One region of the Saccharopolyspora hordei genome, then DNA from elsewhere that is predicted to be linked to it. Evidence: riboswitches for the same ligand, from Rfam matches in the RefSeq annotation. Region 1 holds a riboswitch; each other region holds the start of a gene.

Region 1 (7,495 bases):
CCACGCCGACGGGGTCGGGCAGCGTCGTGCCGAGCCCCGCCACGGCGGCGATCCCGCCGAGGACGAGCAGCCAGCCGCCCACCTTCCCCCACCTCGCCGTGAGCTCCGGCGGCAGTTCCCGCGGCTCGACGACGCCCTTCCGTCTGCGGTTCAGCGACACGGCCCACGCGGTGACGAGCGCGCCGAACCCGAGCACGATCGCGAGCACCGACAGCCCCGACGCGGTCGGGGACGCGGCGCCGAGCCCACCCGCGACCAACAGGCCCCACCCGATCGGCGCGGCCAGCGGCTGCCACCACTGCAACCGGACCCGCCGGCGGCGCTCCGCCCGGCGGTCCGCGGGCATCGGCGGCACGCCGGGGACCCACACGCCGTGGACGAGCAGGCCGGTCAACGCGACGAGCATCACCCAGCCGAGGACGGCGAACGGGCGCGGGGCGTCGACCACGACCTGGTCCGCCGCGTCGCGGACGTCCCGGTGCACCACGGGCGCGGGCTCGGTCGTGTTCCGCGGGGTCAGCTGCGAGGACGGGAACTCCTCCCGCGTCGTCCGCCCGTCGGACCAGGTCACCTCCGCCTCGCAGGACCAGTACCAGCCCAGTCCGGACCGGCTGATCGGCCCGACCCGCTCGCAGTGCGTGGCCAGCGCGGTGCCGCGGTCGGTCACGGCGCCGTCGGACGCCACCGCGCCGGTGAGCACGAAGACCGTGTAGCAGACCAGTGCGATCACGACGCGCACCAGGACCTGGGAGGCCACGAAAGCCGTGCGCCAGAACCGCTCCTCGCGCGGCAGCTCAGCCCACGGCCGGCGCCACGGCGGCGTCCGCGGGTTCCGCGCCGCCTCCCCCGCAGGTGCGGCCGACTGCGAGCCCATGTCCCTCCATCGGCGGTACCGAACACACTTCGGTGCAGCATCTTCGCACCGAGGAACGGACGAACCGCGCGGACCCGGCACACGTCACAACCGGGGCCAGAGACTGAGAGGCCCCCGCACTCAACCAGCCTGGGGGTCGCCGGGAGCGCGGGGGCACTTCGCAAGTCCACCCCTGGGGGTCAGGTGGACGGCAGCCACCGTACCAATCCGAGCAGCGGGCCGGTACTCGTGTCAGCCGATCTCGTAACCAAACCGAGATCAAGCGGCGCGCGGCCGTTCGTCCCGGACGGCTCGCACGACCCCCGCGACGTTCTCCGCCGAGAGCTCCTCGAGCCGCAGGCACGGGCCGCCGAGGGCCGCGGCCAGCCGGGCGGCCAGGCCCAGCCGGACCATCCCGCTCTCGCAGTCCACCACGACGGACGCCGCGCCCGTGCTCGCCACCAGCCCGGCGGCCCGCAGGGCGTCGTCCACCGCGCGCTGCGCGCGGTCGCGCCCGCTCAGCCCGGACTGCACCGGCACGGTGGCCTTCCCGTCGGTCAGCAGCACGACCAGGGCGCGGCGCTGCGGGTCGCGCGTCCGCTCGCGCTGCACCACCCGCTGGACCTGCAGCAACCCGTCGGCCAACGGGGTGCGGCCACCCGTGCGCAGTCCGCGCATCCGCGCCGCCGCCACGTCCACAGAGGACGTCGGGGGCAGCGCGAGCTCCGCCGACCCACCGCGGAACGTCACCACACCGACCTTGTCCCGCCGCTGGTAGGCGTCCCGGAGCAGCGACAGCACCGCACCGCTGACCGCGGACATCCGCTCCCGGGCGGCCATCGACCCGGAGGCGTCCACCGCGAACAGCACCAGGTTGCCCTCGCGGCCCTCCCGGATGCCGCGCCGCAGGTCACCGGGCCGCAGCACCAGTCCCGGGCCGCTGCGCCCCCGCGCGAGCTGGTGCGGTGCGGCGGCGGCCAGGGTGGCCGCCACGTGCACACCGTGCCCCTCCACAGCGGACGGACGCGTCGTCCGGCCGCTGCGCGACCGCGACCGCGAGCGCCGTCCCGGCGCGCCCTCACCGAGGCCCGGGACCTCCAGCAGCCGCGCCCGGAACGCCGGCGTCGGCGCGGCCGGTGGCTTGTCCGCCGGGGCGCGCCCGTCGCCGCCCTCGTCCGCGCCGCTGCCGCCGGTCGGCTCCGTCGGCCCGTCCGGCGACTGACCGCCGCCACCCCCGGGGCCGTCGTCCGGTCCCTCCGGCGGCTCGTCGCCGTCGTCCCCGGCGTGCTCCGCGGCCTCGGCGAGCGCCTGTTCCAGCTGGTCCTCGGCCATGCCGGGCTCGTCGAAGGGGTCCCGGCGACGCCGGTGCGGCAGGGCGAGCCGGGCAGCGGCCTCGACGTCGGCCTCGGTGACCGCGTCGGCGCCGCGCCAGGCCGCGTGCGCGACGGCGGTGCGGGCCAGCACCAGGTCGGCGCGCATCCCGTCGACGTCGAAGGCCGCGCACAGCGCGGAGATCCGGCGGAGTTCGGCGTCCGGCAGCGCCACGTGCCGGACCCGGTCCCGCGCGGCGCGGATGCGCTCGGCGAGCTCGGCGTCGGCGTCGGCCCACTGCGCGGCGAACCCGGCCGGGTCGGCTTCGAAGGCGAGCCGGCGGCGCACCACCTCGGTGCGGGTGTCGACGTCGCGGGACGCCGCGACGTGCACGGTGAGGCCGAACCGGTCGAGCAGCTGCGGCCGCAGCTCGCCCTCCTCCGGGTTCATCGTCCCCACCAACAGGAACGACGCGGGGTGCGTGACCGAGACGCCTTCCCGCTCGACGTGCGCGCGGCCCATCGCGGCGGCGTCCAGCAGCAGGTCGACGAGGTGGTCGTGCAGCAGGTTCACCTCGTCCACGTACAGCACGCCGCGGTGCGCGGCGGCGAGCAGACCCGGCTGGAAGGCGCGGACACCCTCGGTCAGCGCCCGCTCCAGGTCCAGCGAGCCGGTCAGGCGGTCCTCGGTGGCACCGACCGGGAGCTCGACGAGCTGCGCCGGGCGCTGCGTCGCGGCCGAGCCGTGCGGCGCGTCCGGGCACTGCGGGTCGGGTCCGGCCGGGTCGCACCCGAAGCGGCAGTCGGCGACCACGTCCAGCGGCGGCAGCAGCGACGCCAGCGCGCGCACCACGGTGGACTTCGCGGTGCCCTTCTCGCCGCGCACCAGCACACCGCCGATGCGCGGGTGCACGGCGTTGAGCAGCAGCGCCAGCCGCAGGTCGTCGTGACCGACGACGGCGGAGAAGGGGAAACGGGGAGCAGCGACCACGTCGACGTTCCTTCCTCGGGGTTCGGACGCCCCGGTGGCGGGAACAAGGGGCCGCAGTGTCCTGACTCCCGGATCTCCGCGCCCCTCCGGCCTTCCCAGGTCGTCCCGGTGGCTCTCGGGGGAGGGCCGCTCCCCGGTCACAGTGGCGCCGACCGTGCCGGACTCGCACCGGCTTCCTGCCGCACCCCTTGCATTCGGATCACGGAGATCGTCGCAGAACCGGACCGGTGGGCCCAACCGCCCACCGCCCCGCCGAGACGCGCGCCACTGCCGGCGCGGCCGGAACTCGGGTCAGGCGCGGCGGCGGGGTTCGCGACGCATGTCGATGTGCGGGATGCCGTCCTCGAGGTACTCCTCGCCGTCCTCGACGAACCCGAAGGAGGCGTAGAAGTCCTTGGCGTAGACCTGCGCGGCGAGCACCGCCGGGGCGTTCTGCACCTCGGCGACGGCGGCGCGCATCAGCTTGCGCGCCAGGCCGTGCCCGCGCGCGGACTTGGCGGTGCACACCCGGCCGATCCGGAAGGTGCCGTCGGGGTCCTCGAGCAACCGCAGGTAGCCGAGCACGTACCCGTCCGCGGAGTCGATCCAGAAGTGCCGGGTGGTCTCCTCGAGGTCGCGACCGTCGAGTTCCGGATAGGGGCACTCCTGCTCGACGACGAACACGTCGACGCGCAGGCGCAGCATCCGGTAGAAGTCCGCGGCGTCCAGGTCCGCGGTGTAGGCGCGGTGGACGGCGGTCGCGAGAGGCTCGAGGGTCATCCTCTCCTGGATATCACAGCACGGTCTCCGCACCCGCATCTACCTGCACCGTGAGTAGCCAACACCACTCCCTCGGCCCAGTCCGCGACCGCGCGGGACGGTCGGTGTGACCGCGTCACGCCGTGGCGCCGAGGCGGCGGGCGATGTGGTCCGGCAGCGGGTACGGCGTCTCCTGGGGCAGCGCCGCCTCGGCGGCGTCGAGGTCGCCGGCGGCGACCAGCGCGGCGATCTCGCGCATCGTCCCGGTCGCGTCGGTGAGGGAGGTGGTCCACTCGCCCACGTAGCGCTCCACCGCTTCGCCGCCCAGTCCCGCTTGGGTCGAGCGGTGGTCCAGGGGCCGGTGGAGCAGGTCCCGTTCCGGGTCCCACTGGACACGGACGGGGCTCGTCCTCTTCTGCTCCGCCCACACCTCCCGGGTGCCGTGGACGTCCGGCTCGAAGTGGCTCAGGCAGGCGTGCTCGAGCGCCCACGCGAAGCCCGCACGGGTGACCTCCACTGCCAGCGCCCGCTCCTGGCCCGGCTTCGTCGCCCAGCCGCAGCGGTGGGCCATCCACCGGGAGGACGGCTTGATCCAGGTCATGCGCTCGCGCTTGAACGTCCCGGCCGCCAGGGCCGCGCGTCGGCGATCTCCGGCGAGTGCGCCTGGTGGACGGTCAGGGACGACTCCGTCTGCTTCGCCCGCACCGCGCGGTTCACCCGATCTCCCACACCACGTCACCCTGCGGCAGGCGAGCGCCGGATCAACCGGGTTTCAGAGCTGGCCGGTGAGCTCGTCGGCGTAGCGGGAGAGGCGGGTGTAGACGCCCGGCGTGTTCGGCCGACCGCAGCCGGTGCCGTACGACACCACCCCGATCAGGCGGTTGTCCGCCACGATCGGGCCACCGGAGTCGCCGGTGCACGCGTCGCGGCCACCCTCCGGGTACCCGGCGCAGAACATGCTCTGCGGGTCGTAGTCCGCGTAGGCGCCCCGGCACGCCTCGTCGGTGGTGATGGGCACGTCCACCGCGCGCAGGCCCTCCGACGGCCACCCGGACTCGCTGGTCCTGCCCCAGCCGTAGACGCGGCCGACCGTGCCCGGCCGGTAGTGCTCGGTGTCGCCCGGGTCGACCAGCGGCACCGGGCGCTGCGGCAGCGGCGCGTTCAACGTCAGGACCGCCACGTCGTCACCGCTGGTGTAGCCGCGGAAGTTCGGGTGCACCCACACCGCCTGCACGTCCGCGACCACGCCCTCGTCGGTGCGCAGGTCGGTGCGGCCCGCGATCGCGCGCAGCTCCTGCGGTGCGCGCTGCGTGCCGGTGATCTCGTCCACCACGCAGTGCGCGGCCGTGACGACCTTGACCGGCGCCACCAGGGCCCCACCGCAGAACTGCCGACCGCGGTCGTCGGTGACGGCGACCGCCCACGGGGCCTCCGCGGTCGTGGCCTCGGTACCGCCCACGATCCGGGCCTGCGTGTCGTCCGCCGCGCCCGCCACCTCGGGGTGCGCCCCGGCGAGCGCCACCACCGCGCCGGTGATCACGAGCCCTCGCACTGCGGATCCGGTCCTGCCACGCGCCACGTCGACCCTCCCACTGTCGCGGATCATGCTGATGGCACACAGTAGTCAGTCGCGTACCGACACATCACGAGGCACAACTCACACATTCGCAGGAAAATATTTCGTTAAGATTGGATTAGACGGGAAATCCTTCTGAGCCGGTCAGTGTGGACCGTCGCTCGTCCTTCCCGTGCCGACGCGGACCTGGAGCGCCTCGCAGCGCCGGGTCCGCGAAACGTCGCTTGATCAGCTGACAGATCAAACCCGTTCGAGTGATCAACGCTGCGCGCTGTCCGGAGGAGTGAACCGTGCTCGTGGACCTGACCCCGCTGCCCGCCTTCCTGGTGGCCAGCGCGGTGGTCGTGCTGACCCCTGGCGTCGACCTCTTCCTGCTGCTGCGGACCTCGCTGCACCGCGGCCGGCGGGCGGGGATGCTCGCGCTCGCCGGGATCCACACCGCGAGCATCCTGCAGGTGGCACTGGTGATCTCCGGGCTCGGCGCCCTCGTGACCAGCCACCCCGCCGTGCTGTCCACGCTGAAGTGGATCGGCGCCGCCTACCTGGTCTACCTGGCCGCGTCCATCCTGCGCGGGCTGTGGCTGACCAGGAAGAAGACCACCGAGGGCACGCTGGCCGGACCGCCGGTCGACGACGCCGACCCCTACCTGCGCGGGCTGCTCAGCAACCTCACCAACCCGAAGATGCTGCTGTTCAGCCTGGCGTTCCTGCCGCAGTTCGTGGGAGCGGCCGCCTCCCCGGCGCTGCAGCTGGTGCTGCTCGGCGTGGTCTTCCTGCTGCTGGCCCTGGTGTGGGAGGCCTCGATGGTGCTCGGCGCCGCCCGGATCGCCGACCGGCTACAGGACCCCCGCGTCGCGAAGTCGCTGGACGTGGTCAGCGCGGCGGCGTTCCTGACCATCTCGGTCGGGCTGGTCACGACCTGAGACCAGCGCGCCGGTGGCCAGCGCGAGCCCGACCAGCACCAGCAGCACCACCTGGGCAGGCACCACGGGGGCGAGCAGGCTGATCGCGAACGGCGTGGCGAAGCCGAGGTAGGCGATGCACCAGAACACGGCGGTGAGCCGGGCCAGCTCGCCCGGTCCGGCGATCCGCCCCACCACGGTGAGGCAGAACGTCACCGTGAACCCGTACCCGGTGCCCATGAGCAGGCACGCCGCCAACGCCCACCAGGGCAGCACCCACGCCACGGAGACCGCCGCCAGCCCGAGCCCGGCCGCCAGCACCAGCAGGCCGACCACGGCCGGGGCGCGCTCACCGCGCCGGGCCGAGCGCCGCGCGAGGGGCTGCACCACGGCGCCCAGGCCCGGGGTGAGCAGCGCGGTGACGCCGGCGTAGACGATCTCGACGCCGTGCAGGTCCCGGGCCACCAGACCGGGCAGCGTCCCGAACGCGACCGTCGGCCCGACGAACACCCACGGCGCGACCGGCAGCACGAGGCGGCGGAACCGCGGGTCGCGGGTGCCGAGACCGCGCGCACCCGAACCGCTCCCCGGTGCGCGCGTCTCCGGGCAGGACAGCGCGAGCACGACCCCGCCCGCGCACAGCAGCAGGTGCGGCAGGTACGCGGTGACCAGCGGGTGCGGCCCCCACTGCGCGACCAGGGCGGAGACCAGGCCGCTGACGCTGAAGCCCGCCGAGAGCATCACCCCGGCCCGGCGGGCGCCGACGCCGTCCTCCCGCGCGGTCCCGAACGGCGGGTGCGACAGTTCCCGGACCCACGCGCTGCCCGCGGCCAGCACCGCGCCCGTGCTCAGCCCGGTCACCAGCCGCCCCACCGCCAGCCAGGGCGCGGCGAGCACGCCGGCCATGAGCGCGGTGGTCGCCGCGGCGTTGAGCACGACGGCACCGAGGACGACCGGGCGCCGGCCGCGGCGGTCGGCCAGCGGGCCGCCGAGCAGCAGGCCCGGCAGCAGGCCGACCACGTACAGCGCGAGCAGGCCCGTCGTCACCGGGCCGGGCAGTCCCAGGTCGCGCTGGTAGGCGCCCAGCAGGGACGAGAACTGGTTCGCTCCCCAGCCCACCGCGGT
Region 2 (7,495 bases), 1.0 Mb from region 1:
GTCAGCTCGTAGATGCGCCGCGACACGTGCGGATCGGCCTCGAAGACCTCGACCTCGATCTCGTCGATGTCGTTCTGCAGCCCGGCGATCACCGGCGCGTAGCCGTCCACGACGTTGTCCAGCACCGCGTAGAGCACCGCCTCCGGGCCGCGCCGCAGCAGGTCGGGGTCGGCCTCCATGCGCCGCCGGACCGCCGACATGTCGGGGGACTGGCCGTGCCGGACGGTGAGCACGAAGTTGGGGCCGATGAACAGGTGCAGCTCGTCGAAGCTGACCTCCTCGCTCTCGTCCAGGTAGGTCGCGGCGCGCAGCACCACGAACAGGGTGTCGCCGTAGCGCTCGAGCTTCGGCCGCTGGTGCGCGACGATCGCGTCCTCGACCGCGAGCTTGTGCAGGCCGAACTCCTCCGCGGCGGCGAGCAGCTCCTCCTCCGCCGGCCGGTACAGCCCGATCCAGGCCATCGCGCCGCCGTCGCGGCGCAGCTGCTCGTAGGTCTCGGCGAGGCTCCCCGGGGTGGCGACCCGGACGCCGTCGCGGTAGATCGCGGTGTCGATCAGGGGACGGTCGGCCAGCGGGCGGTCGTCGTCCGAGCGCGGGTCCATCGAGTGCTCGGGCGCCTCGGGTTGGGTGCGCCGGGGCTTGCGCAGGGCCCGGGGCCGCCATTCGGGCACGAGTACCTCCACCGACGTCGGTGCTGGCCGTCGACCTCGCTGTCCACGATCGGGGCCGAGCCTACCCAGGGGTGGACGGGATCCGCTCCTCCGCGCACGGCCGTCGGGTCACCTCCGGAGCCCTCCCGCCGAGGTCCGCGCTGTCCACCAGGCGGCGCGCCACCGGCGTCCGGGGCTCGGCCAGGAGCGTCGCGGTGGGCGCGTGCTCGACGCAGCGGCCCGCGTCGAGCACGTGGACCTCGTCGGCGATCGCCGCGACCGCGTCCAGGTCGTGGCTGATGAGCACCAGTCCTGCGGAGGTGGTGCGCAGCGTCGTGGCGAGCAGGTCGAGCAGCTCGGCGCGGCGCACCGGGTCCTGGCCGGTGGTGATCTCGTCGCAGACGAGCACCGCGGGCCGGGCGAGCAGCGCGCGGGCCACCGCGGCGCGTTGCAGCTGGCCGCCGGAGAGGCGGGCCGGGCGGCGGGCCGCCAGCGCGCGGTCGAGGCCGACCGCCGCGAGGACCCGCTCGACCTCGGCCCGCGCCCGCTCCCCGCCGGCTCCCCGGGTGAGCCGCACCGTCCGGGTGAGCTGAGCGAGCACCGGGCGGAACTCGTCGAAGGACGCGCGGGCGTCCTGGTGCACGTACTGCACCCGCGTCCGCTGCCGCCGGTCGCGGCGCCGCAGGTCAGGGGCCAGCGGGACCCCGTCGAGCAGCACCTGGCCGGCGTCCGGCCGGGTCAGCCCGGCCAGGCAGCGGGCGAGCGTCGTCTTGCCCGACCCGGAGCGCCCCACCACCGCCACGCACCGCCCGGGCGGGACCGCGAGGTCGACCCCGTCCAGCAGGCGGTGACCGTTCCGCGCGACCTTGGTGAGCCCGCGCGCCCGCAGCCCGCCCTCCGCGGCGGGCTCCCCGGTCGTCGGGAGCACCTGCGGCGCGGCGGCGAGCAGGGTCCGGGTGCGTTCGTGGGCCGGGGCCGTCAGCACGTGCTCGCCGCGTTCCACGACGCGGCCCTCGTGCAGCACCACCACCGAGTCGGCGACGCGCCGGACCAGGCCGAGGTCGTGGGTGAGCAGCAGGACCGCCGTGCCGCGGCCGGCCACCTCGGTGAGCGCCTCGACGGCGTGGGAGGTGCTGATCGCGTCGAGCCCGGTGGCCGGCTCGTCCAGGACGAGCACGTCCGGGCGGTGCAGCACGGCCAGCGCCAGCACGGCCCGCTGCTGCTGCCCGCCGGAGAGCTGGTGCGGGTACCGGTCGAGGAGCGCGGGGTCCAGCCCGGCCCACCGCACCGCCTCCGGGACCGCCTCGGCGTCGCGCGCCAGCTCGGCCAGCACCCGGCCGACCTTGCGGAGCGGGTTGAGCGCGGCGGCGGGGTGCTGCGGCAGGTAGCCGATGGCGGTGGCCCGGGCCGCTCGGCGCTCGGCGGTGGGCAGGCCCACCAGGTCGGTGCCGCACAGCTCGACGGTCCCGGCCAGCCGCACCCCGCGCCGAGTCTCGCCCTGCAGCGCCAGGCCCAGCGTCGTCTTGCCGCTGCCGGACTCGCCGATGACCGCGGTGACCTCACCCGGCCGCAGCTCCAGGTCGACGCCGGTCAGCAGGTCACGCGTCCCGGCCCGGGCCCGCAGCCCGCGTGCGCGCAGCACCGGCTCGCTCATCGCTCCTCCCGGCGTGCCAGCACGTGGTTGACCAGCAGGTTGATGCCCGTGCACAGCGACACGAGCAGGCCCGCCGGGACCAGGACCGCCAGCGGCTGCAGGAACAGCGCGTCAGAGTTGCGCTCCACCAGCACCGCCCAGTCGCTGGCCGAGGGGGCCAGCCCGAGCCCGAGGAAGTTCGCCGAGGCCAGCAGGTACAGCACCAGGCTGAGCCGGGTCCCGGCGTCGACGAGGACCGGGCCCAGCACGCACCGCCCGACGTAGCCGAGGTGGATCCGCCACCACGGTTCGCCCTGCATCGCCATCGCCTCCACCGCCGCGCGGCAGCCGGGCGCCAGCGCGGCGCTGCGGACGAGGCGCACCACGGCCGGCAGCTGGAGCAGCGCGATGGCCAGCGCCAGCGGCGCCGCGCCCCGCCACCCGGCGGCGGCCAGCACCATGAGCACCAGCAGCCCGGGGAGCGCGAGCAGGAAGTCCAGCACCCGCAGCAGGGGCGTGTCGACGCCGCGGCTGGTGACCAGCAGCGCCAGCGGCACCCCGACCAGGTAGGACAGCAGCAGCGACGCCCCGGTCAGCGCGACCAGCGAGCTGCCGCCGCTGAGCGCGAGCGCAAGCACGTCGCGCCCCAGCACGTCGGTGCCGAGCGGGAACTGCGCGTCAGGTGGCCGCAGCGGCCCCGCCGCGGAGTCCACCGAGCCCGCCAGCAGCGGCCCGACCACCGCGGTCAGCCCGGGCACGCCGAGCAGCACCGCACCGACGACCGCCGTCACCGACCTCATGCGACCACCTCGCGCTGCGGGACGAGCCGGTGCGACACGACGTCGGCGACGAGGTTCACCGCGATCGTGGTGGCGGCGAACACGAGGGCGTAGCCCTGCACCGCGGGCAGGTCGCGGGCCATCACCGCGTCGACGAACCCGGAACCGGTGCCGGGCAGGGCGAACACCGCCTCCACGACCACGACCCCGCCGAGCAGCCCGTCCACCGCGCGGGCCAGCTGCTGCACCGCCGGGGCCAGCCCGTTGGGCAGCACGTGCCGGAACAGCACCGCGCGCTCGGGCAGGCCGTGCATCCGGACGTGCGTGGCGAAGTCGGCGCCGTCGGCCTCGGCCACGCCGACGCGGACCTGGCGTGCCAGCGCGCACAGCTGCCTGCACACCAGCACGCCGACCGGCAGCACGAGCACCGCGGGCTGCGCCAGCAGCTCCCAGCCGGAGGCGCCGGCCGCGGTGGCCGGCAGCCAGCCGAGCTGCAGCGAGAACAGCGCGACGAGCAGCAGGGCGAGGGCGAACTCGGGAACCGAGTCGAGCACCACGACCGCGCCGGTGAGCACCACGTCCAGCCGGGAACCGCGGCGCCGCCCCGTCACGACGCCGACCGCCACCGCGAGCGGGACCACCACCGCGAGCGCGAGCAGCGCCAGCACCGCCGTGGTGGCGAGCCCCCGGCCGATCTCCTCGGCCACCGGCACCCCGGTCAGCAGCGAGCGTCCCAGGTCGCCGTGCACCGCGCCGCCCAGCCATTCCAGGAACCGCTCCCACACCGGCCGGTCCAGCTGCAACTGCGCGCGCAGCACCGCCACCTGCTCCTCGGTCGCGTGCTCACCGAGCACGACCACCGCGGTGTCGCCCGGCAGCAGCGAGGTGAGCGCGAAGACGGCGACCGCCACCGCGACCAGTTGCAGCGCGGCGACCACCAGCCGCCGCAGCACCAGCACCGCCATCAGCCCAGCGCGGCCCGCTCGAACCGCGCCCAGTCCAGCGAGTTGGGTGGGGCCGCCCGCAGCCCGGACACCGAGCGCGACACCGCCACGTTCCAGTCGCTGAAGCCCCACACCAGCAGCCCGCTCTCGTCCCGCGCCAGGCGCTGGGCGTTCCCTAGCAGCCGGGCACGCTCGGCAGCGTCCACTGTGCTCAGCGCCCGGTGGAACAGCGCGTCGAACTCCGGCGACCGGTAGCCGGTGTAGTTGGCAGTGCCCGCACCGCTGCGCACCCGTTCCGCCAGGAACGTCGTGACGGGCAGCGACGCGGTCCGGGTGAGGGCGGCGACGCCGTGGGTGCGGATGTCGGAGAAGTACGTCTCCGCCGGGCCGATCCGCGGGGCGACCCGCAGCCCGATCTCGGACAGCTGCTGGGCGATGAGCGTCGCCGCCGATTCGAAGCAGGGGTCGACAGAGCTGGTGAGCAGGTCGACCGCGAGCCCTTCGGCCCCGGCCTCGCGCACCAGCGCCCGGGCGCGGTCGACGTCGCGCTCGCGCTGCGGGAGGTCCGGCGGGTAGTGCTCCAGGCCCTTGCCGAACAGGTCGTTGCCGACCTGCCCGTGCCCGTTCAGCGCGACCGCGACCAGCGCGTCGCGGTCCACACCGGACAGCGCGGCCCGCACCAGGCGCGGGTCGTGGAACGGGGGCCGGTCGACCTTGAGCGCCACGGCCTGCATGGTGCCGTGCGGCGCGGCGAGCAGCTCGGCCCGGCTGTCGCCCTGCACCAGCGCCGCGGAGTGCGCGCTGATGTCGTGCACGTAGTGCACCTGGCCGGACAGCAGCGCGGCGACGCGCGCGCTCTCGTCGTTGATCGGCACGAACTCCAGCTCGTCCAGCGTCGGCCTCCCGGCCCAGTGCCCGTCGAACCGGGTGAAGACGGCGGGCCGACCCGGCTGGAAGGAGACGAACCGGAACGGCCCGGAGCCGACCGGGGCGGTGAACTCGGTGGTGCCGGCCGGGACGATCTCGGTGGCCGGGGCGCCCCACGCCGAGGGGAACTCGAAGTTCGGGGCGCGCAGCACGAGTTCAAGCTCGGTGGCCGAGCGGGCCCGGCTGGCCGCGAAGTCCACGTCGAGGAACTGCTTGCGCGCCGGTGATGCCGTGGCGGGGTCGGCGATGCGGCGGTAGCTGTAGAGCACGTCCTCGGCGGTGACCGGGCGGCCGTCGTGGAAGCGGGCCTCGCGCAGGCGGATCGACCACCGCGTCCCGGTGGCGTCCGGCTCCCACCACTCGGCCAGCCGCGGCACGACGCTCATGTCGTCGGCGTAGCCGACCAGCGTGTCGAACAGCGCCTTCGCCCGGGCCTGGTCGACGAACAGCGAGCTGGTGTGCGGGTCGAGCGACTCCTCCCCGCCGCCGATCGGGAACGCCGCGCGCAACCGCCCGTCCGGTCCGCTCGCGGCACCACCGCAGGCGGTGAGCGAGGCGGCCGTGAGCGTGCCCAGGGCGCCCTTGAGCAGCGTGCGCCGGGTGACGGTGGTCATCGCTCCCCCTCCTCGGGCCGCACCTGGTCCGGGTCGGCGGCGCGGCGGTCGCGCGTGGTCAGGACACGGTGGACGGTCGTTCCCCGGCCGCGCCGCACGGCTGGGCGCAGCGGGGGCGGGGTGGGCTGGACGAGAGGCACAGGAGTTCTCCACGGATGGCGAGCGGGTCCGAGCGCACTGGGGCCTCGGCCGGGCACGGGCGCGGTCCGTCCGCAGTGGACGACCCACGGCGGGGAAGGCGTGCTGGTGCTACGTGGTGGGCAGCGTGGGGTGGTGCCAGCTGTGCCGGACGGCGAGATCGTGAGCAGCGCGCCGCTGCATGTTCCGCGTACCTCCTCCGGGGCTCCGCGACCCCGTGCGAATCGGCACGACGGCGTCAGTCTCCTGACTCGTGGATCGTCGCTGCGCGCCTGCCTTCCCACCGCGGCAGCGGCAGTGGCGCACGTGGCGGCAGCTCCCCACTCACAGTGGCGGGACCGTGCCGGATTCGCACCGGCTTCCTGCGCACCGTCGCATGAACTCCAGCGGCGACGGTGGCACCGGCGGGGACGGGTGTCAAGGGCGGTGGACGGAGATCACGCGCACCCCTGCCGGGCCAGTGCGCCGGGCGGCGGTGCCGACCTCTACCATCCGGAGGGTGGCCGCCTACGACTTCGACGCCTTCGAGCACCTGGACCCCTCGTCCCTGCCGCTGCGCCAGCAGCGGATCCTGGCCGCCATCCAGGACTTCGTGACCAGGCACGGGTACTCGCCGAGCACCCGGCAGATCGGCGACGCGGTGGGCCTGCGCTCGACCTCGTCGGTGTCGAAGCACCTGAACGCGTTGGAGGAGAAGGGGTTCCTGCGCCGCAGCCCGTCGGTGTCCCGCCCCATCGACGTGCGCGCGTTCCTCCAGCCGTCGGCGGTCCGCGAGGGCGACTCGGTGCCGGTGCCCGTGGTCGGCGACATCGCCGCCGGCACCCCGATCACCGCGGACGAGCACCTCGACGAGGTGATCGACCTGCCCCGCGAGCTCACCGGCCGGGGCACCGTGTTCGGGCTGCGGGTGCGCGGTGACTCGATGGTCGACGCGGCCATCTGCGACGGCGACATCGTGGTGGTGCGCCAGCAGCAGGAGGCCCACTCGGGGCAGATCGTCGCCGCGATGATCGACGACGAGGCGACGGTGAAGGTCTACCGCCGCCGCGGCGGTCACGTCCTGCTCGAACCCCGCAACCCGGCCTACGAGGTCATCGACGGTGACGACGCGGTCGTCCTCGGGGTGGTCGTCTCGGTCCTCCGCAGCGTCTGAGGTCCCGTCGGCGCGCTAGTCGCGGTCCAGCGCCGGGCGCTTGGGGTCGAAGGTCCAGCCCGGGACGAGGTGCTGCATCGCCGCCGCGTCGTCGCGGGACCCGAGGCCGTGCTCCAGGTGGAGCTGGTGGGCCGCTTCGACGCGGTCGAGGTCCAGCTCGACGCCCAGGCCGGGGCGGTCGGGCACCTCGATGCGCCCGTCGGTGATGCGCAGCGGCTCCCGGGCGATGCGCTGGCCGTCCTGCCAGATCCAGTGCGTGTCGATCGCGGTGATCTCGCCGGGCGCGGCCGCGGCGACGTGGGTGAACATCGCCAGCGACACGTCGAAGTGGTTGTTGGAGTGCGAACCCCAGGTCAGGCCCCAGTCGTGGCAGAGCTGCGCCACCCGCACCGACCCGCTCATCGTCCAGAAGTGCGGGTCGGCCAGCGGGATGTCCACCGCGTCGGCGCGCACCGCGTGGTGCAGCTGCCGCCAGTCCGTGGCGACCATGTTGGTGGCGGTGCGCAGCCCCGTCGCGCGGCGGAACTCCGCCATCGTCTCGCGACCCGAGCAGCCGGCCTCGGCGCCGCACGGGTCTTCGGCGTAGGCGAGGACGTCGCGCAGCGCGCGGCCGAGGTCGATCGCGGTGGCCAGCGGCCACGCGCCGTTGGGGTCGAG
Region 3 (7,495 bases), 3.3 Mb from region 1:
AGCGGGTTCGGGGTTCGAGTCCCTGTTGGCGCACTCGAAGCAGCAGAACGCCCCGCACGTGCGGGGCGTTCTGCTTTTCCGGGGCGTTCACGGCGCCGAGCTCCCGCGCCCCAGCCCCGAGACCCTGAGGGTGATGTTGAGCCGGCCCGCCCGCAGGCCGGTGTCCGGGGCCGTTCCCGGCCTCGTCCGCAGCACCCCGTGGTGGGCGAGCCGGCTCGGCCCCCCGAAGACGAACAGGTCGCCCGAGCACAGGGTGATGTCCCGGTAGGGCTTGCCCCGCGAATCCGGGTTGCCGAAGCGGAACGTGCACTCGTCGCCCAAGCTCAGCGACACCACCGGTTCCCGGCTGCGCTCGTCCTTGTCCTGGTGCATGCCCATCTTGGCGGTGTCGTCGTAGTAGTTGACCAACGCCACGTCCGGCGCGTAGTCGTCCGCGGGCTGCTGGTAGGCGTCCGCCAGGGCCCGGCGGCCGAGGTCGGCCAGCCAGTCCGGGACGGGCGGCACCGGCGAACCGTCCTCCCGCGTCCGGGAGTAGCGGTAGGGGATCCACTGCCAGCCCAGGCACACCGTGCGGACCGACATCACACCCCCGCCCGGCAGCGTCGGCGAGCGCATCCCGGCCCGCGCCCACTCCCGGCAGGCCCGCACCAGGTCTCGCTGCTCGGCCAGGCCCAACCAGTCCGGCACGTGCACCGCGCCCGGGGCGATCTCCGCTCGGGCGCGCGGGATCAGCGCATCCACCGGCGCTCCTCTCCGGGCCCCATCGTCGCAGCTCGCCTCGGCGGGCGCGTCAGCGCGGGACGACCAGGCGCAGGTCCTCGACGCTGCGTCCGACGCGCAGCTCGCCGGTCCCCGGCTCGACCTCCACGTCCACCGAGACCTCGGCGCCCGCCTCCGCCTCGACCACCGCGAAACCCGCCAGCCGCACCGGGTCCGCGGCGTAGACCTGGACGACCTCGCGGCCCGCCCGCTCACCGGTGTTGCGCAGCGCGACCCGCACCACGTCCCCGTCGACCTCGGCCGCCAGGTACTCCCACGTGGTGTAGCCGAGCCCGTGCCCGAAGCAGAACGCCGGCGTCACGCCGCGGTCCCGGTAGGCGCGGTAGCCCACCGACGTGCCCTCCTCGTAGCGGAGTTCGCCGTCCACCGGTTGCACCGCGGGCAGCGGCACCGGCACGTCGGCCAGCGCCGCGGGGAAGGTGGTCGGCAACCGGCCGCCGGGCTCCGCCCGCCCCAGCAGGACGTCCGCGAGCGCGTCGCCGTACTCCTGGCTGCCGAACCACGTCCACAGCACCGCCGGCGCGGTGTCGCTCCACGGCATGAGCACCGGCGCCCCGGCGTTGACCACCACCACGGTCCGGGGGTTCACCGCCAGCACTTCGCGGACCAGGGCGTCCTGCGCACCCGGCAGGTCCAGCGAGGTGCGGTCGCGCCCCTCGGTCTCGACCTCGTCGTTGGTGCCGACCACCACCACCGCGACGTCGGCCTCGCGCGCGGCGTCGACGGCCGCCGCGAGCTCGCTGGCGTCGTCCCACTCCTGCGCGCGGTGGCCGAGGCCGACCGCCACCAGGCCCTCGGTGCTCCGCGGGGTGTACTCCACGGTCAGCGACGCGCGACCGGAGTCGTCGAGGTCCGACTCGACCAGCACCACGTTGAACCGCTGCTCCGGCGGCTCCAGCATGTCCCCCATCGGGTCGGTGATCTCCTCCGTGCGGGCCACGTCCGCCTCGAGCACGTCCCGTCCCGCGATCTCCGCCCGGAAGTGCCCGGTCCCGTTGACGCCGAACACGTGCTCGCCGACCTCGGCGCGCAGGTGCACCCGCAGCCGCACCCTCGCCGCGCCGTGCGGCAGCCCGGACGACCACAGCAGCCGGTCGGTGCCGCGGAGCTCACTGCCGAGCACCGCTCCGTCGCCGTCCAGGAAGTCGACGCGGACGCCGGTGCCCTCCCCGTCCGGGTCGAACGCCTCCTCCGGGGCGATCAGGTCGAGCAACCGCCGGTGCCGGACCCCGCGCCGGTACACCACCTCCGCGTCGGGCAGCGCGGCGCGCAGCCCGTCCAGCGGGGTCACCACGTGCGGCGGGCTCACGTGCGAGGAACCCCCGCCCTGCACCGCGGGGATCGTGGCGTTCTCCCCGATCACGGCCACCGTCGACACCGCCGGGTCGATCGGCAGCACCGGCGCCTCGTCCACGGTCTCGTTGCGCAGCAGCACGAACCCGCGGGTGGCGAGGTCGCGGACGACCGGCCGGGCCTGCTCCGGCGGCGGACCACCGACGGGTTCGGTGTCGTCGAAACCGCCGACGCGGGAGGCCAAGCGCAGCAGCCGCAGCACCTTGTCGTCGAGCACCTCGACCGGGACCTCGCCCCGCTCCACGGCCTCGGCGAGCTCGTCGTCCGACCACGGGCTCTCCGGCCCCGGCATGGCCAGGTCCAACCCGCCCAGCGCGGACTCGCGCAGCGAGCGGGTGGCGAACCAGTCCGACACCACCACGCCGTCCCAGTCCCACTCGCCCTTGAGCACCTCGTTGACCAGCCGCGCGTTCTCGGTCATCGTCTGGCCGTTGACCGAGTTGTAGGCGGCCATCACCAGCCACGGGTGCGCCTTGGACACGATCCGCTGGAACGGCGCCAGGTAGACCTCGCGCAGGGTGCGCTCGTCGACCACCGCGTCGTAGGTGAACCGCTCGGTCTCGGTGTCGTTGGCGACGAAGTGCTTCGGTGTCGCCCCCACCCCGCGCGACTGGACGCCCGCGACGACCTCCGCGCCGATCTCGCCGATGAGCAGCGGGTCCTCGGAGAAGTTCTCGAAGTTCCTGCCGCCGAACGGACTCCGGTGCACGTTGACCGTCGGCGCCAGCACCACGTGCACGCCCCGGCGCCGCGCCTCGTCGCCGAACAGCTCCCCCGCCGTCCGCGCCGCCGCCCGGTCCCAGGTCGCCCCCAGTGCGGAGGCCACCGGCAGCAGCAGCGCGGTGTCGCGCTCGTCCCAGGTCGTGCCGCGCACGCCGTTGGGCCCGTCGGAGAGCACCAGCGAACGCAGCCCGATCCCCGGTGCGGGGTGCAACGTCCAGAAGTCGGCGCCGGTCAGCAGCCGAGCCTTCTCCGCGGTGCTCAGTTCCGCCAGCAGTGACCGCAGCCGCTCCTCGTCCACGGCAACCCCTTTCGGCTCGCTCCTGGCGACAGTGTCGAACACAGCTCCGACACCTGTCGACCGTGCGCGCGGCGCGCCGACATCTGCCCCTTCGCGCCGACCGCGGACCCAAGATGTAGTGTGTCGCTCGCTGGTGGTTCACCGGAGCGATCCGGTGAGGCAAGAGGGAACCCGGTGCGAGTCCGGGACTGCCCCGCAGCGGTGAACGGGAACGACCGTCGTGACCCGACGCCCACCCGGGCGGCGGGTACAGCACTGGGCACCACGCCTGGGAAGCCACGACCAGTAGGCCGCCCGTGAGTCCGAAGACCTGCCACCGGTGCACGCGCACAGCGTGCTGTCCGGGACCTCGAGGGCGGGTCCGCGCGGACGAACGGCGGCCGGTGCCGTCGCTGTCTGCCTGCGCGCGCTCGTGGTCCACCGAGCTCGCGAGGGAGAGAGAGCGTGACGGCGACACTCGACAACTGGACCGAGGTGTCCACCGCGGTCCACCAGGCCTGCGCCGGACTGCCCGGCGTGTCCGCCGAAGCCGTGCTCGACGAGGTGCGGCGCACCGGCTACGCGGGGATGAGCGACGACGAGCTGTCGCTGGCCCAGGTCATGGCGGCCCGCACCCTGATCGAGACCGAACCGAACTACTCGCAGGTCACCGCGCGCCTGCTGCTGGGCCGGATGCGCCGCGACGCGCTGCGGTTCCTCGGCGTCGCCCCGGACGCCGACTACCCGGACCTCTTCGCCGCGCACGTGCGCCGCGGGGTCGAGCTGCAGCAGCTGGACCCGGAGCTGGCCGGGTTCGACCTCGACCGCCTGGGCCGCGCCCTGGTCCCCGAACGCGACCTGCAGTTCGGCTTCCTGGGCCTGCAGACGCTCTACGACCGGTACTTCCTGCACGAGGGCGGGGTGCGGTACGAGCTGCCGCAGGCGTTCTTCATGCGGGTGGCGATGGGCCTGGCACTGCGCGAGGACGACCGGGAGGCCCGCGCCGTCGAGTTCTACGACCTGCTGTCGTCGTTCGACTTCATGTGCTCGACGCCGACGCTGTTCAACGCCGGGACCACCCGGCCACAGCTGTCCTCCTGCTTCCTGACCACTGTGGACGACGACCTGTCCAGCATCTTCCACTCGATCAGCAACAACGCCCTGCTGTCGAAGTACGCCGGGGGCCTCGGCAACGACTGGACCCCGGTGCGCGGCATCGGCGCGCACATCAAGGGCACGAACGGCACGTCGCAGGGCGTGGTGCCGTTCCTGAAGATCGCCAACGACACGGCGGTGGCGGTCAACCAGGGCGGCAAGCGCAAGGGCGCGGTGTGCGCCTACCTGGAGACCTGGCACATCGACGTCGAGGAGTTCCTCGACCTGCGCAAGAACACCGGTGACGACCGGCGGCGCACGCACGACATGAACACCGCGAACTGGGTGCCGGACGAGTTCCTGCGCCGGGTCGAGGCCGACGAGCAGTGGACGCTGTTCTCCCCGGACGAGGTCCCGGACCTGCACGACCTCTACGGCACCGCGTTCGCCGAGCGCTACCGGGCCTACGAGCGGGCCGCCGACCGCGGTGAGATCACGGTCGTCAAGCGGGTCCGCGCGGTCGACCTGTGGCGGCGGATGCTGACCATGCTGTTCGAGACCGGGCACCCGTGGATCACCTTCAAGGACCCGTGCAACCTGCGGTCCCCGCAGCAGCACACCGGGGTGGTGCACTCCTCGAACCTGTGCACCGAGATCACGCTGAACACCAGCACCGACGAGGTCGCGGTGTGCAACCTCGGCTCGATCAACCTGGCCCGCCACGTCACGCCCGAGGGCATCGACGCCGAGAAGCTGGAGCGCACCACCCGCACCGCGGTGCGGATGCTGGACAACGTCATCGACATCAACTTCTACACGATCCCCGAGGCCCGGCGGTCCAACCTGCGGCACCGGCCGATCGGCCTGGGCCTCATGGGGTTCGCCGACGCGCTGTTCACCTTGCGCGTGCCGCCGGCCTCGCGGGCCGCGGTCGAGTTCGCCGACCGCAGCACGGAGCTGATCAGCTACCACGCGATCAGCGCGTCCAGCCGGCTGGCCGTCGAGCGCGGCCGGTACGAGACCTTCGAGGGGTCGCTGTGGAGCCGCGGCGTGCTGCCCCTCGATTCGCTGGAGCTGCTGGCGGAGGCGCGCGGCGGTGACGTCGACCTGGACCGGTCGTCCACACTGGACTGGGACGCGCTGCGCGAGCGCGTCGTCCGCGACGGCATGCGCAACTCCAACGTCATGGCCATCGCGCCGACCGCCACCATCGCCAACATCTGCGGCGTCAACCAGTCCATCGAGCCGGTCTACCGCAACCTCTACGTCAAGGCGAACATGTCCGGCGACTTCACCGTCGTCAACCCGCACCTGGTGGCCGACCTCAAGCGGGCCGGGCTCTGGGACGAGCAGATGGTCGCCGACCTGAAGCTGCACGACGGCAGCCTGCTGCCGATCGAGCGGATCCCGCAGGAGCTCAAGGAGCTCTACGCCACGGCGTTCGAGATCGAGCCGCGCTGGCTGGTGGAAGCCGCCGCGCGCAGGCAGAAGTGGATCGACCAGGCCCAGTCGCTGAACCTCTACGTCGCCTCCCCGAGCGGCCGCAAGCTCGACGAGCTCTACCGGCAGGCCTGGCGCTCGGGCCTGAAGACGACCTACTACCTGCGGTCGACCAGCGCCACCCACGTCGAGAAGAGCACCTTGCGCGGCACCGACGGCCGGCTCAACGCCGTCCCCACCGCGGTCCCGGCGAGCGCCTGCTCCGTCGACGACCCCGACTGCGAAGCCTGCCAGTGACCCCGTGACGCGACTTCGATGAGGCAGGCCCCCGGTCCCCGTCGAGGTCGCGCACCTCCACGAGCCGACACCCGACCTCCCGGTCGTCGACCGGGATCCCTTGGAGCACCACGAGAGATGCCTACCCCGCAGTCCTCTTCCCCCGCAGGCCTCGGTGAGATCGACCGCTCCGGCGGGCGCGTCGACGTCAGCGAGAAGGCGATGATCAACGCCCGCGCCGACGTCAACCAGCTGCTGCCGCTGAAGTACGGCTGGGCCTGGGACAAGTACCTCGCCGGCTGCCACAACCACTGGATGCCCACCGAGGTCTCCATGCAGGCCGACATCGCGCTGTGGAAGTCCCCCGACGGGCTCAGCGACGACGAGCGCCTGCTGCTCAAGCGCAACCTCGGGTTCTTCGCCACCGCGGAATCGCTGGTGGCCAACAACGTCGTGCTGGCCGTCTACCGGCACATCACCAACCCCGAGTGCCGGCAGTACCTGCTGCGCCAGGCGTTCGAGGAAGCCGTGCACACCCACACGTTCCAGTACGTCTGCGAGAGCCTCGGCCTCGACGAGGGCGAGCTGTTCAACATGTACCGGGAGATCCCGTCGATCTCCGACAAGGACGCGTGGGCCCTGCAGTACACCCAGAGCCTGGAGGACCCGGACTTCGCCACCGGCACCACCGAGGCCGACCAGGCCTTCCTGCGCGACCTCGTGGCCTTCTACGTGGTCTTCGAGGGCATGTGGTTCTACACCGGGTTCGCGCAGGTCCTGGCGCTGGGCCGCCGCAACAAGATGGTCGGCGTCGCCGAGCAGTACCAGTACATCCTGCGCGACGAGTCGATCCACCTGAACTTCGGCATCGACTGCATCAACCAGATCAAGCTGGAGAACCCGCACCTGTGGACCGCGGAGTTCCAGGCCGAGGTGCGCCAGATGCTCACCGAGGCCTGCGAGCTGGAGATCGCCTACGGCCGCGACACCATGCCCCGCGGCATCCTCGGCATCAACGCCGACCTCTGCGCCCAGTACATGCACTTCATCACCAACCGCCGCTGCGACCAGCTCGGCCTGGAGCCGGTGTTCCCGGAGACCGAGAACCCGTTCCCCTGGATGTCGGAGGCCATGGACCTGAAGAAGGAGAAGAACTTCTTCGAGACCCGGGTCATCGAGTACCAGTCCGGCGGCTCGCTCACCTGGGACTGATCCGACGGCGCGGTGAGCGGCCCGGCCGTTCACCGCGCCACCACGGACGCGAGCGAGTCGGTGTTGGCCGGAGCCGTTCCCGGTTCAGCCGCAGACCGCGCCTTCGGCTGCCGAGCCGACCAGCTTCGCGTACTTGCCCAGCACACCGGTGCGGAACCGCGGTGGCGGCGGCGCCCACTCCGCCCGCCGTCGCTGGAACTCCGCGTCGTCCACGAGCAGGTCCAGCGTCCGGGCGGCCAGGTCCAGCCGGATCGGGTCGCCGTCCCGCACCAGCGCGATCGGTCCGCCGTCGGTGGCTTCCGGGGCGACGTGCCCGATGCAGAGACCCGTCGTCCCGCC

The links. A riboswitch is a leader RNA that binds a small molecule or an ion and turns the genes downstream of it on or off. The one in region 1 is predicted to bind cobalamin.
Region 2: another riboswitch for cobalamin. It lies ahead of HNR68_RS14025 (ABC transporter substrate-binding protein); the one in region 1 lies ahead of HNR68_RS09330 (putative cobaltochelatase).
Region 3: another riboswitch for cobalamin. It lies ahead of HNR68_RS24135 (ribonucleoside-diphosphate reductase subunit alpha); the one in region 1 lies ahead of HNR68_RS09330 (putative cobaltochelatase).

The regions. Positions count from the first base shown of each region.
Region 1 is NZ_JACCFJ010000001.1:1,971,519-1,979,013, reverse strand. Features, by position in the region: gene HNR68_RS09335 (DUF6346 domain-containing protein) at 1-874, opposite strand, end outside; gene HNR68_RS09330 (putative cobaltochelatase) at 1,133-3,154, opposite strand; cobalamin riboswitch at 3,209-3,333, opposite strand; gene HNR68_RS09325 (GNAT family N-acetyltransferase) at 3,446-3,913, opposite strand; gene HNR68_RS09320 (DUF4291 family protein) at 4,029-4,493, opposite strand; gene HNR68_RS09315 (S1 family peptidase) at 4,665-5,444, opposite strand; gene HNR68_RS09310 (LysE family transporter) at 5,759-6,391, shown strand; gene HNR68_RS09305 (MFS transporter) at 6,305-7,495, opposite strand, start outside.
Region 2 is NZ_JACCFJ010000001.1:3,005,504-3,012,998, forward strand. Features, by position in the region: gene corA (magnesium/cobalt transporter CorA) at 1-671, opposite strand, end outside; gene HNR68_RS14010 (ABC transporter ATP-binding protein) at 733-2,304, opposite strand; gene HNR68_RS14015 (ABC transporter permease subunit) at 2,301-3,083, opposite strand; gene HNR68_RS14020 (ABC transporter permease) at 3,080-4,027, opposite strand; gene HNR68_RS14025 (ABC transporter substrate-binding protein) at 4,027-5,547, opposite strand; cobalamin riboswitch at 5,903-6,074, opposite strand; gene lexA (transcriptional repressor LexA) at 6,185-6,838, shown strand; gene HNR68_RS14035 (enolase C-terminal domain-like protein) at 6,854-7,495, opposite strand, start outside.
Region 3 is NZ_JACCFJ010000001.1:5,273,155-5,280,649, forward strand. Features, by position in the region: tRNA gene HNR68_RS24120 (tRNA-Lys) at 1-33, shown strand, start outside; gene HNR68_RS24125 (alpha-ketoglutarate-dependent dioxygenase AlkB) at 88-741, opposite strand; gene HNR68_RS24130 (glycoside hydrolase family 3 C-terminal domain-containing protein) at 791-3,154, opposite strand; cobalamin riboswitch at 3,272-3,486, shown strand; gene HNR68_RS24135 (ribonucleoside-diphosphate reductase subunit alpha) at 3,599-5,965, shown strand; gene HNR68_RS24140 (ribonucleotide-diphosphate reductase subunit beta) at 6,083-7,156, shown strand; gene ilvD (dihydroxy-acid dehydratase) at 7,241-7,495, opposite strand, start outside.